3 regions of the Rhizobium brockwellii genome follow, and region 3 is predicted to be linked to each of the others. Evidence: predicted binding sites of a transcription regulator. Region 3 holds the regulator's gene; each other region holds the start of a gene.

Region 1 (4,212 bases), 400 kb from region 3:
TGCCGAAGCCGTTTTCGCTGAAACAGCTCGCTGTTGTGGTGAAGGAGACGTTGGACGGGTGAGGGAAGGGATGGTTGTCGGGGAAGCTGTGCCGTGCAAGCCCCCTCTGCCCTGCCGGGCATCTCCCACAGGTGGGGAGATCGGCTGAGCGCAGCGACTTCCCTAGCCAAGTATCCATTGCAGCTCGGCGAAACGTTGATGTGGTGCGAAGGTCTCGCCGCTTATCATCTCCCCACCTGTGGGGAAGATGCCCGGCAGGGCAGGGGGGGCTTACACGGCGCGACCGTTTTGAAGGCCATGCTGGCCCAGCCCCATCACCCCTCATTCCCCCAGCGCTACCGCGATCTCAGCCGCAAGCCGCGCATTGTTTTCGACGAGTGCAATATTGGTCTTGAGGCTTTGGCCATCCGTCAGGTCGAAGATGGTCGATAGAAGATAGGGCGTTACCGCCTTGCCGGTGACTTCGTCGCGGTCGGCGCTGTCGAGCGCCCGCTCGATATAGATTTCCATCTCCTCGCTCGCGATCTCGTCGGCCTCCGGTACCGGATTGGCGACGAGCATGCCGCCGTCGATGCCGAGTTGTTCGCGAACCGTCTGGAAATTGGCGATGGCGGCCGGGCTGTTCAGCGACAGCGGGCTGCGGATGCCGGAGGAGCGCGACCAGAAGGCGGGGAATTCCTCGCTTTCATAAGTTACGACAGGCACGCCGCGGGTTTCCAGCACCTCTAGCGTCTTCGGAATGTCGAGGATCGCCTTGGCGCCGGCGCAGACGACGATGACGCCGGTGCGCGCCAGTTCCTCCAGATCGGCTGATATATCGAAACTTTCCTCGGCGCCGCGGTGCACGCCGCCGATGCCGCCTGTGGCGAAAACACGGATGCCGGCGCGCGCCGCCGCTATCATCGTCGCCGCAACCGTGGTGGCGCCCGTGCGGCGTTCGGCGATGGCGAAGGCGAGATCGGCGCGCGACACCTTCATGACTTCGGTCGCCTTGGCGAGTTGCTCCAGTTCCGCAGCTTCAAGGCCGATATGCAGCGTGCCGTGAATGACGGCGATCGTTGCCGGCACCGCCCCCTGTTCGCGGATGATCGCCTCGACGCTGCGGGCCATCTCGATATTGCCGGGATAGGGCATGCCGTGGGTGATGATCGTCGATTCCAGCGCCACCAGCGGCGCGCCGCGCTGCTTGGCGCTGGCGACTTCCTTCGAATAGGCGATCGGCAGAAGAGGGGAGATGGGCTTGGTCATGGTCTTGTCCTGTGATCGACGGAGCATGATGCCGAAAAGTGTGAGCGGTTTTCGGTCGACATGATGCTCAACTATTTAATTCGCCGCTTCAATGCAGAATTCTGACCTTGGGGACAAGGGCAAGCGCCTCATTCAGCAGATCGGGCGTCAGATTTTCGTTGACGGCATGCCGCGACTGCACGGTCAGTATGGCGGCCGCGGTGCCGTGGCGGACGGCCTCTTCGAGCGGCAGGCCTGATATCAATGCGGCGAGCGTGCCGGCCGCAAGGGAATCGCCGGCACCGGTGACATCGGCGACGGTGTCGGCAATCGGCGGCTGCAGCGTCACGGCGCGGCCGTCGCAAAGCGCGACGAGCTCGCGCCGGCCTCGGGTGACGACGGCGTTCCTGATGCCGATCTCGTTCAGCAACGGTGGCCAGCCGGCGGCGTCTTCCGGCCGCTCACCAGCGAGGGCGGCAGCTTCTGCCTCATTCAGGAACAGGTAGTCGATATCCCCGATGCAGGGTTTGAGCCTGACCACCTTGGCCGGCGAGATGGCGATTGCCGCGACGGGCTTGCCTAGCGAACGAGCCTTCGCGACGATCGCGGCGACCGTCTCTTCCGGCATGTTGGCGTCGAAGAGGATGAAATCATGGGCGGCGAAGGCCTCCCGCACCCAGCGGATGGAGAGACGCCGCGGCACGAAGAAGCGGTAGAGATCCATGTCGGCAAGGGCGATCACCAGATTGCCGTCCTTCTCGATGATCGCCGTATAGCTCGGCGTCTTGCGGTCAAGGAAGACGAAGGGCCGGTCGTCGATGCCGGCGAAATCGGCAGCTTCTCCGACCGTCTCGCCCATCGGATCGCCGCCGCGCGGCGAGATCATCGTCACCTGAAAACCGAGCCTTGCCAGGTTGCGCGCCGCATTGAAGCCACCGCCGCCCGGCTCCTCGAACCAGGTGCCGGGATTGCTGGCGCCAGGCGCCGTCTCGCCGGAGATACGGCCGCGCCGATCGATATGGGCGCCGCCGAGAACAAGAATCTTTTTCTTCATGCGAGCCGCTCCCCCGATGCCCGAAAGGCGAATCGATGCGATGCGCCTTGCGCAGCTCGTGTCAGCACTTCAAACCTAAGTCGTTGCTTTTCATCGATAAAACAAATACAGAACACGGGTCGTTTTACCTTTTTCTTTCAATTATTTGATCGCCTATTGCGAAAATGGAACAAATAGGGTACAAACTCGACATTGCTAGAGCGGCTTCAATAACCTAAAGGTGGATCGGATGTCTCAGAATTCATTGCGGCTGGTAGAGGACAAATCGGTGGACAAAAGCAAGGCGCTTGAAGCGGCACTCTCACAGATAGAGCGGTCGTTCGGCAAGGGCTCGATTATGAAACTCGGCTCCAACGAGAATGTTGTCGAGATCGAGACGATCTCGACCGGCTCGCTTGGCCTCGATATTGCACTCGGCGTTGGTGGCCTGCCGAGGGGTCGCATCGTCGAAATCTACGGGCCGGAAAGCTCCGGTAAGACGACGCTTGCATTGCAGACGATTGCCGAAGCGCAGAAGAAGGGTGGCATCTGCGCCTTCGTCGATGCCGAACATGCACTCGATCCCGTCTATGCCCGCAAGCTTGGCGTCGACCTGCAGAACCTTTTGATCTCGCAGCCCGATACCGGCGAGCAGGCGCTCGAAATCACCGATACGCTGGTGCGCTCCGGCGCCGTCGACGTTCTTGTCGTTGATTCGGTTGCGGCCCTGACGCCGCGTGCCGAAATCGAAGGCGAGATGGGCGACAGCCTTCCCGGCCTGCAGGCACGACTGATGAGCCAGGCGCTGCGCAAGCTCACCGCTTCGATTTCGAAGTCGAACACCATGGTGATCTTCATCAACCAGATCCGCATGAAGATCGGCGTCATGTTCGGCTCGCCGGAAACGACTACGGGCGGCAATGCGCTGAAATTCTACGCCTCCGTGCGCCTCGACATCCGCCGCATCGGCGCGGTCAAGGAGCGCGAAGAGGTGATCGGCAACCAGACCCGCGTCAAGGTCGTCAAGAACAAGATGGCGCCGCCCTTCAAACAGGTCGAGTTCGACATCATGTATGGTGAGGGTGTTTCCAAGACCGGCGAACTGGTCGATCTCGGCGTCAAGGCCGGCATCGTCGAAAAGTCGGGCGCCTGGTTCTCCTATAACAGCCAGCGTCTCGGCCAGGGCCGCGAAAACGCCAAGACCTTCCTGCGCGATAATCCGGACCTCGCCCGCGAGATCGAACTGTCGCTGCGCCAGAATGCCGGCCTGATCGCCGACCGCTTCCTGCAGAATGGCGGACCGGAGCCCGATGACGGTGATGGCGATGCCACCGCGGAAATGTAATTTTCGCGCTTAAACTCATCGGACAGTTCCAACCGGCCGCATTCATGATGAGAATGCGGCCGGTTTTGTTTGTCTGCTGGACAGTGGCGGGGGCGAACGTTAAAAGCCGATGGATTTGTATTTACCTGCCTCCGGCAGCATTGAAGGGCATAGCATGAGCGGCGTGAACGATATCCGGTCGACCTTCCTCGACTATTTCAAGAAGAACGGCCATGAGATCGTTCCGTCGAGCCCGCTCGTGCCGCGCAACGACCCGACGCTGATGTTCACCAATGCCGGCATGGTGCAGTTCAAGAACGTCTTCACCGGCCTCGAAAAGCGTCCCTATTCGACGGCGACGACTTCGCAGAAATGCGTGCGAGCCGGCGGCAAGCACAACGACCTCGACAATGTCGGCTATACTGCACGTCACCTGACCTTCTTCGAGATGCTCGGCAACTTCTCCTTCGGCGACTATTTCAAGGAGAATGCGATCGAGCTTGCCTGGAAGCTCGTCACCGAGGGCTTCGACCTTCCGAAGAACCGCCTGCTGGTGACCGTCTATTCCGAGGACGAAGAAGCTGCGACGCTGTGGAAGAAGATCGCCGGCTTTTCCGACGACAAGATC
Region 2 (4,212 bases), 1.6 Mb from region 3:
CCTCCGATTTTCCTTGCGGCCAGCTGCAAGCTTCGAAGAACTGCAGCAGGGTCGCGGGAATGAAGCGGCTGCGTGAGGCATAGACATGCCGGTCGCCCTGCGAGTTCTGCCCGTAGGTGAAGAAGCGTTGCGGCACGACGAGGTCGAGACCATCCCGGGCGCGTGTCATGGCGACATAGAGCAGCCGGCGTTCCTCTTCGATTTCGGCGGTGGTGCCGACGGCGAGATCGCTCGGTATACATCCGTCGACGACGTTCAGCATGAAGACCTTCGTCCATTCCTGGCCCTTGGCGGAATGAATGGTCGACAAGATGAGATAGTCTTCGTCGAGAAGCGGCACGCCCGCCTGGTCGCTGGTCGCATCCGGCGGATCGAGGGTGAGTTCGGTCAAAAATCGCTCGCGCGAGGCATAACCGCTAGCGATCTGCTCGAGCTGCAGCAGGTCGGCCTGCCGCGTCGTCGCATCCTCGTGCAGCCGTTCCAGATGCGGCGCATACCATTGCCGCGCCAGGCCGATCTCTGCCGGCCAGCCGGCCTTGCCGGTCTTCAGCTCCTGCAGCATCGAAACGAACATTGTCCAGTCCTCGCCGGAGCGCGGCGGCGCTGGCATGGCGCCAAGAGCAGTAATCGGGCTGGCATCCTCGGCCATCAGGTCGAGCGTCTTCTGCGCCGTCGACGGGCCGACGCCCGGCAGGATCTGCATCAGCCGGAAGCCCGCCACCCGGTCGCGCGGATTCTGCGCGAAGCGAAGGGCGGCCAGCATGTCCTTCACATGCGCGCTGTCGAGAAACTTCAGCCCGCCGAATTTGACGAAGGGGATGTTGCGCCGGGTCAACTCGACCTCCAGCGGCCCGCTGTGATGCGAGGCACGAAAGAGCACGGCCTGCTGCTTGAGCTTCAGGCCTTCCTCGCGATTGTCGAGCACCATGTCGGTGATATACCGCGCCTGCTCGGCCTCGTCGCGCACGGTGACAAGGCGCGGCCGCTCGGACGATTGCCGCTCGGTCCAGAGATTCTTGGTGAAGCGCTCCGAGGCGAGATCGATGACGGCGTTGGCGGCGGCGAGGATCGGCTGCGTCGAGCGGTAGTTGCGGTCGAGCGTGACGATATTGGCGGCCGGGCTGAAGGCGGCGGGAAAATCGAGGATATTGCGCACCGTCGCGGCGCGGAAGGAATAGATCGACTGCGCATCGTCACCGACGACGGTCAGCCCCTGGCCTTGGGGCTTCAGCGCCAGCAGGATCGAGGCCTGCAGCCGGTTGGTGTCCTGATATTCGTCGACCAGCACATGGTCGAAGCGGCTGCCGATATCCTCCGCAATCATTTCTTCGCCAACCATCTGCGCCCAGTAGAGCAGCAGATCGTCGTAATCGAGCACGTTCTGGCTCTGCTTGGCCTCGACATAACTGGCGAAGAGTTCGCGCAGCTGTTTCTCCCACGTCGCGCACCAGGGAAAGACGTCGCGCAGCACGAGGTCGAGCGCGGTTTCCGAATTCACCGCCCTGGAATAGATGGCAAGGCATGTGCCCTTTGTGGGAAAGCGGCTTTCCGTCTTCGAGAAGCCGAGGTCGTGCCGGATGAGGTTCATCAGATCGGCGCTGTCTTCGCGGTCGTGGATGGTAAACCCAGGATCGAGACCGATCTGCTCCGCATAATCGCGCAGCAGCCGGGCGCCGATGCCGTGGAAGGTGCCGGACCAGGAAAGCGCATCCGCCATCACGCCGGCATTCGCACCAAGCACGTCGCGGCAGATGCGCTCGACGCGTCGTGCCATCTCGGCTGCTGCCCGGCGCGAGAAGGTCATCAGCAGAATGCGGCGGGGATCGGCGCCTTTGACGATCAGATGGGCGACGCGATGCGCCAAAGTATTCGTCTTGCCGGAGCCGGCGCCGGCAATGACCAGCAGCGGCCCGGCAATATGGCTGCCGTCGATGAGCGTGCCGTGCTCGACGGCCATGCGCTGCTGCGGATTGAGCTTTTCGAGATACATCCAGCCGTCCGGTCGGGCTCCCGCAGAATCACTGGGGAAAGATTAGATGTTCCTTGAATGTTCGCGATTGCCGCCTCTGTCAAGCGCCACGGCCCCCGAAGGCCTCAATCGGGGAAATCCGGGCCGATCTCGCGCCGCACCAGCTTCAGGCTGCGGTCGGGCTGAAGGATATAGGTTTCCTCGACGCGCTGGCCCGTCCCGTTGTAGAACTGGTTGTAGACGGCGCTGCCGACCGGCGACTTGCTGAGCTTCGTTCGCGGCTGGCCGCCATAGGTAATGCTGCCGGGAATGGGTTCCAGCGCCGGCGTATCGGCCGAGGAGCAGCCGGCAAGCATTGCCCCGGCAAACAAGGCGGGCAGAAACGCTTTCATCGTCATCATCCCTCTTTCGACTGCTGCCAGATATGGAAGCCGCGGCGCCTTTCGCCAAGGGGTGCCCATGCCACCGCGCACGTATCGCTGTCGAACAGGCTCTTCTTTTCCCGGGGACGCAACGAAATGCGTCGCTGCGGCGTTAACAGTCATCAACCAACATCAGGAAACGTTCACGGTGCTCGGCTTTCCAGCATTCACGGGGCATGGCGAGCCCCGCCGCCAGGGTCACAGCGATGCGGCGACGCGCGCCTCGGTGGAGAGCGCCCTTCATGCGGCCGCCGATATCGAAGTCGGCGAAATCACCGTCAGCCTATCGGGCTCCTATGTCATCCTGGAGGGCTTCGTGCGCCGGCGGGGCGATGTCGAGCGGGCGATCGAGATCGCCGAGGGCGTCGTCGGCCGAGGCTATGTGCGTGCTCGCTTGCTGCGAAGCTAATGCATGTCGCCTAAAGGTGTGCAGCGGTTTTAGGACAACGACCTGCATCAAATAAAAGTCCGGTGAAGGAGATGCTCCGCCGATCTGCGCGCTCATCTCTTTGCGATGCATGAAGGGAACCAAAATGCTCTCTCGCGTGTTGAAAGGCCGGACCTAAACGCTGGAGACTCTCATGCAGTTGCTTCCTCGCCTGTGGGCAACGACCTTGATAGTGGGGTGTGGTGTCTTTGCCGGCTCCGCCCATGCCTCGCTGGAAACCGGCACGAATTATTCCGCTTTGCCGAAGGACCAGATCGCCCTCAACGAATATACCTGGACCGTCGCCTGCCAGCCGGTAGAGCCTCACTATCTCCCCTCTTTCATTCGCGCGGCAGATGGCACGATCATCGGCGTCGGTTATGTCGAGATCGAGAATGAGAGCGGCGCGGATTGCTGAAAAAGGCGGTCCTGCTCGGACGAGGCTCGCCTGCGTTTCCGCAGAGAGTACGAGCCTTTAACCATCATCATGATGGCTGGGCATCTTCTATGAAGACACCTGTATTGGGCGCAACGCCTGTTGCATCAAATCCCGGCACGCATTTGTTGCAGGGTTAAACCAAAATTAAAGCCCAAAATTAAAGCATTATCCCGTTCCGGCACGCTTGCGCGCCCAGAAGGCGAAAATCGCCCGAAATTCCTTGCCGAAGTGCAGCGCATAACCCCGAAAATCGGAATCGATTTTCGGAAAGGATTATGCGCCAGTTCAATGCAACTTCAGCTTCGCCTCTTCGGCGGCCGCCAGAAACTCGGCTCTTGCTTCTTCCACGCTCTTGCGCCCATCGAGCGCTGCCCGGCAGGTGCTGCGGGCCTTGATATAACGAAGCCCGCGCATACTCGGCCACAGATCCGCCAGGCACTTCAGCGCATCGAACGGACCATTGACCGTTCGCGCATCCGCACCTTCGAAACCAACCTTGACCGGGCTGTTCCATCTTTCAGTTGCCATTGACGCTCCTCCACGATTGTCGACAGAACGAAGCGCAGCATCTCCCAGTTCCTCCGGGGAGACTTTGCGATAGTTAATACTCTAGCGTGATTTTTGCCGTCAGCAATGGTGAATCGTTGGTTGCTAATGAGGCGAAATGTCAGCTTGCGGGTGAGGTTGCGTGCGCACGCACGCCAAGAGGAATTTTTATCGGTCGCAAATAAGTTGTATAGCGCCGGCGCGCTGCCATCGCTACCATGTTCGGCAAGCTGAGGGCTCGACATGCGTTTAGATCGACAATTGATCCAGGCTGCTTTTCTCTACGGCGCGCTGGCAATGCCGGCCCTCGCCGGCGGCACGGCGCCGTCTGCTGAAGACGCTTTCTTCGCGCGTCTCTCCATCGAGGCCATCCCAAGACTGCAGCGGGAATATTTACGGGCGACCCTGC
Region 3 (4,212 bases):
CAATCGCTGCGTGCCGGCATGCGCATGCTGAGCGAAGAAGCGGACCATGGCCGCCTGCTGCTGTTCTCGCCGGTCTTCCTCGGCGCCGGCTCAGCCTTCTGGTTTCTTGCGGCATCGGACTTCCCCCTCGTTGCATCGCTGCTCTGCCTGTTGGTGCTGACCGTGGCGGTTCTCATCGCCAGCCGCAGCCGGGCGGCGTTGCGGGCAACGCTGATGGCGCTTTCGCTCGTGGCCTGCGGCATGGTCTCGGCGCAGTTCGAGAGCCGGCGGGCTTCGACCGTGATCCTCGATTCATCAGTGACGACGACGGTGACCGGCCGCGTCGAGCGGCGCGAAGGCGACGGTCGCGGGCGGTGGCGCTATATTCTTGCCGTCACCGGCACGGAGGCACCGGAGGTGAAGCGGCCGCCGGCGCGTATAACCGCGATAGCCCGCGGCGCGGACGCGGCCTTCGAGATCGGTGACATTATCACCGGCAGGGCACGGCTGACGCCGCCGGCAGGGCCAGCGCTTCCTGAGCTCAACGACTTCTCCTTCGGTGCCTATTTCGACGGCATCGGCGCCAACGGCTTCTTCTACGGTGCGCCGACCAAGGTCGATTTGCAGGCAGGTCCGCAGGCCGCCAGATCGACGGTGGAAGCGTTGCTTGAAGGGCTCTACCGGCTGCGCAGCGGCATTGGCGACCGGATAAGATCGATCCTGCCCGGCGACACCGGCGCTTTTGCCGCTGCACTCGTGACGGACGAGCGGCGCGCCATTTCGGATGCGACGACGGAGGCGCTGCGCCAGTCTGGTCTGGCTCATATCATCGCCATCTCCGGTCTCAACATGGCGCTGTCGGCCGGCATCTTCTTCGTCGGCTTCCGGATGCTGCTCAGCCTCTTTCCCGGCATTGCTGAAGCCTATCCGACGAAGAAGATCGCGGCAGCCGGCGCGCTCATCGCGGTCACCGCCTATTTCCTGATCTCCGGCTTTGCGGTCTCTGCCGAACGCGCTTTCATCATGATGGCCATCATGTTGATTGCCGTCTTCTTCGACCGGCCGTCGATCAGCCTGCGCAATGTCGCGCTCTCGGCGCTCGTCATCCTCGCCATTTCACCCTCCGAGGTCTTGGGGCCGAGTTTCCAGATGTCCTTTGCCGCGACATTGGCGCTGGTATCGGGCTATCAGCTGTGGAAGGACCGGCGCGTCCGCGAAAACGCCTTTCTAAAGCTGTCGATCATCAGGCCCTTCGTTACGGTTGCGGGCTTCTTCGGCGGCGTCTTCCTGACCTCGCTGATCGGTGGTTTTTCCACCGCGCTGTTTTCGATCGAGCATTTTCATCGCTTGACCGCCTATGGCCTGCCGGCAAACCTCGCGACAATGCCGATCATCTCCTTCATCATCATGCCGGCCGGCCTGCTGGCGATGCTGCTCATGCCCTTCGGTCTGGACGTTTTGCCTTGGAAGGTCGTCGGATTCGGCCTCGATCTGGTGATCGCGGTCGCCAAGACGGTGTCCGGCTGGGGTGGCAATATCGACGTCGGCCGCTTGCCCGCATGGTATTTCGCGGTCGCCGTGGCAGGCTTTCTGCTGCTGACGCTGCTCCGCACCCGGTTGCGCCATGCCGGCACATCGATCATCGCGGTCGCAACGCTCATCCTGCTGCTTCTACCGGTTCCCCGGCCGCCGGATCTGGTGATTTCGGAGGATGGCAGTCTCGTCGCGGTGGTCGAGGCGGCAGCAATGGCTTCCAACCGTGAAAGACCACCGGATTTCATCTTCGACCAGTGGCAGAGAGCGCTGGTCCTGCCGAAGCATGACCCGCCGAAGATGCTGGATGGTCCTGCTATCCCTCCGGTGGGAGAAGACCACCGCGTCAAGCTTTCCCGCGATCAGCAGAACGAAGCGAGGTCCGCGATGCGGGCGGCCGCAGCGGCCGGTGAAGCAAACCGCTTTTCCTGCGTCAAGAAGGCCTGGTGCACATCAAGGCTTGGCAATGGTCGTGTGGTTGCTGTCATCGACAATGCCGCCTATCTCGGCCCGGCATGCGACGCGGCCGATATCATCGTGACGTCGGTCCGCCTGCGTTTCAACAGCTGCCGCTCAGGTGCGACGCTCTTCACCGGCGAGACGCTGCGCAGGGCCGGATCCGTCGAGTTGCGCTTCACGGACGCCGGCCTGGAGGTCGCAACCGCATTCGACGCATTGTCGCGACCATGGATGCGCCATCGCGCCTATGACTGGCGCAGCAACAGCTTTACCGAATCCGGCCTAACCGATGTCAGTGATAGCGGCGAATGAGGCCGACGAGTTTGCCCTGCACCTTGACGCGGTCCGGCCCGAAAATCCGGGTCTCGTAAGCCGGGTTGGCCGCTTCCAGCGCGATCGAGGCACCCTTGCGGCGGAAGCGCTTCAGTGTCGCCTCTTCATCGTCGACGAGAGCAACGACGATGTCGCCAGGACTTGCGGTGCTGCCATTGCGGATGATCACGGTGTCGCCGTCGAAGATGCCGGCGTCGATCATCGAATCGCCCTTGACCTCCAGCGCATAATGTTCACCGGAACCGAGCATGTCGGCCGGAACGACGATGTCGTGGGTGTTGTTCTGGATCGCCGAGATCGGCACACCGGCAGCGATTCGCCCCATGACCGGCACGGAGACCGAGTTGCCGTTGTCGGCGACGGGTTTTGCGGGAGCAGGGGAGGCGATCGGCTGAGGTTTGCCGAGGCTGCCCTCGATGACGCTCGGCGAAAAGCCGCGCCGCGGCTGGATGCTGGGGCTGTAGGCCTCCGGAAGTTTGATGACCTCAAGCGCGCGGGCGCGGTTCGGTAGGCGGCGAATGAAGCCTCGCTCCTCGAGCGCCGTAATCAGGCGATGAATCCCGGACTTCGAGGCGAGGTCCAGGGCATCCTTCATTTCATCGAAAGATGGCGGAACGCCGGATTCTTTCATGCGCTCATGAATGAAAAGGAGAAGCTCCTGTTGTTTGCGCGTGAGCATCGACGTTGTGACCTCGTGATTGAAACAAATCCAGAACAGACACTATATGTTCCATATGTGTTCCGCAAGTAGCTAAATTTCCGTAAAACTTGGCGCCAACTCGTTGAGATTTTTATTTTCATTCGCCGGATTGGCAAACAAGTCTTGCCTTGGGCGGCACTCTCACACATCTCTGCCGTCTCAGGAGAGGGGATATCATGAACGAGCATTCCGCCAAACCGCACCCGCTGGATCATGTCGTACTGCCGGTCGTCAATATCAATTTGGCGCGCGAGAGGCTCGGCAAGCTCGGCTTCACCGTTGCCGCCGATGCGCGCCATCCCTTCGGAACGGAGAATGCCTGCGTCTTCTTCGCCGACAAGACCTATCTGGAGCCGCTCGGGATTGCGAGTGTCGAGGAGAGCGAGGCATCGGCGCGCCAAGGCAATGTCTTCACCGCCCGCAACCGGGCGTTCCGCTTCCGCTGCGGCGCGGAGGGGCTTTCGGGGCTGGCTTTCGGCAGCAAGGATGCCGGCATCGATCATCAGAATTTCGTCGGCAACGGATCGAGCGCCGGAGAGATTCTGCAGTTCACCCGGCCGATGACGATGCCGGACGGTACCGAGACGATTGCCGGCTTCAAGCTAGCTTTTGCCGGCGACCTGCGCGCGCCTGATCTCCTGCTATTTACCGTCGAGCGCGTCAATCCGCTACCGGCCGACCGCGCCGCGCTGGAGACGCATGCCAACGGCGTCACCGGCATAGTCGAGATCGCGCTTTGCGCGCCGGAACCGGCCGCCTTCGCCGCCTTCGTCAGCTTCGCCGTGGCGCAATCGGCAGTCGAGAAAACCGGTTTCGGCGTCAATATCGCGGCGTCGAATGCAAAAATCAACCTGATGACGCCGGAAGGGCTGGAGGCCTATTTCGACATCTCCGGATCATCCGCAGATCGCGGCCTGCGCGGCCGGGCAATCCTCTTCACTGTGGCCGATCTTGCCGTGACAGAAGCGCATTTGGCTGCTAACGGGGTGACATACGCGCGCAAGAACAATCGCATTCTGGTGAAGCCCGCGCCCGGGCAGGGCACGCTCTTCGCCTTCGAGGAAACACGATGAGCACTGATACGAATTCCGAAGTCAGGATCGGTGAAGGCGAAGGCCAGGTCACCTTTTCCAATACCGGCCGCCTGTCGCTGATTGCCGGTCCCTGCCAGATGGAGAGCCGCGACCACGCCTTCATGGTTGCCGGCA

Evidence for each region. The regulator LexA, encoded in region 3, represses DNA repair genes until DNA is damaged. The targets are predictions, from matches to a motif close to TGTTCNNNNTGTGTTCNG.
Region 1: recA (recombinase RecA) is a predicted target of LexA. The motif match lies at 2,379-2,396, and genes of this name have one in related genera.
Region 2: RLCC275e_RS01130 (ATP-dependent helicase) is a predicted target of LexA. The motif match lies at 2,038-2,055, and genes of this name have one in related genera.

The regions. Positions count from the first base shown of each region.
Region 1 covers NZ_CP053439.1:2,188,692-2,192,903, reverse strand. The annotation lists gene cckA (cell cycle histidine kinase CckA) at 1-62, shown strand, start outside; gene RLCC275e_RS11030 (pseudouridine-5'-phosphate glycosidase) at 322-1,248, opposite strand; gene RLCC275e_RS11025 (carbohydrate kinase family protein) at 1,337-2,281, opposite strand; gene recA (recombinase RecA) at 2,511-3,605, shown strand; gene alaS (alanine--tRNA ligase) at 3,760-4,212, shown strand, end outside.
Region 2 covers NZ_CP053439.1:229,154-233,365, forward strand. The annotation lists gene RLCC275e_RS01130 (ATP-dependent helicase) at 1-1,990, opposite strand, end outside; gene RLCC275e_RS01135 (hypothetical protein) at 2,095-2,361, opposite strand; gene RLCC275e_RS01140 (BON domain-containing protein) at 2,540-2,800, shown strand; gene RLCC275e_RS01145 (hypothetical protein) at 2,973-3,236, shown strand; gene RLCC275e_RS01150 (DUF982 domain-containing protein) at 3,543-3,785, opposite strand; gene RLCC275e_RS01155 (hypothetical protein) at 4,047-4,212, shown strand, end outside.
Region 3 covers NZ_CP053439.1:1,787,975-1,792,186, forward strand. The annotation lists gene RLCC275e_RS09100 (ComEC/Rec2 family competence protein) at 1-2,283, shown strand, start outside; gene lexA (transcriptional repressor LexA) at 2,264-2,983, opposite strand; gene RLCC275e_RS09110 (VOC family protein) at 3,181-4,077, shown strand; gene kdsA (3-deoxy-8-phosphooctulonate synthase) at 4,074-4,212, shown strand, end outside.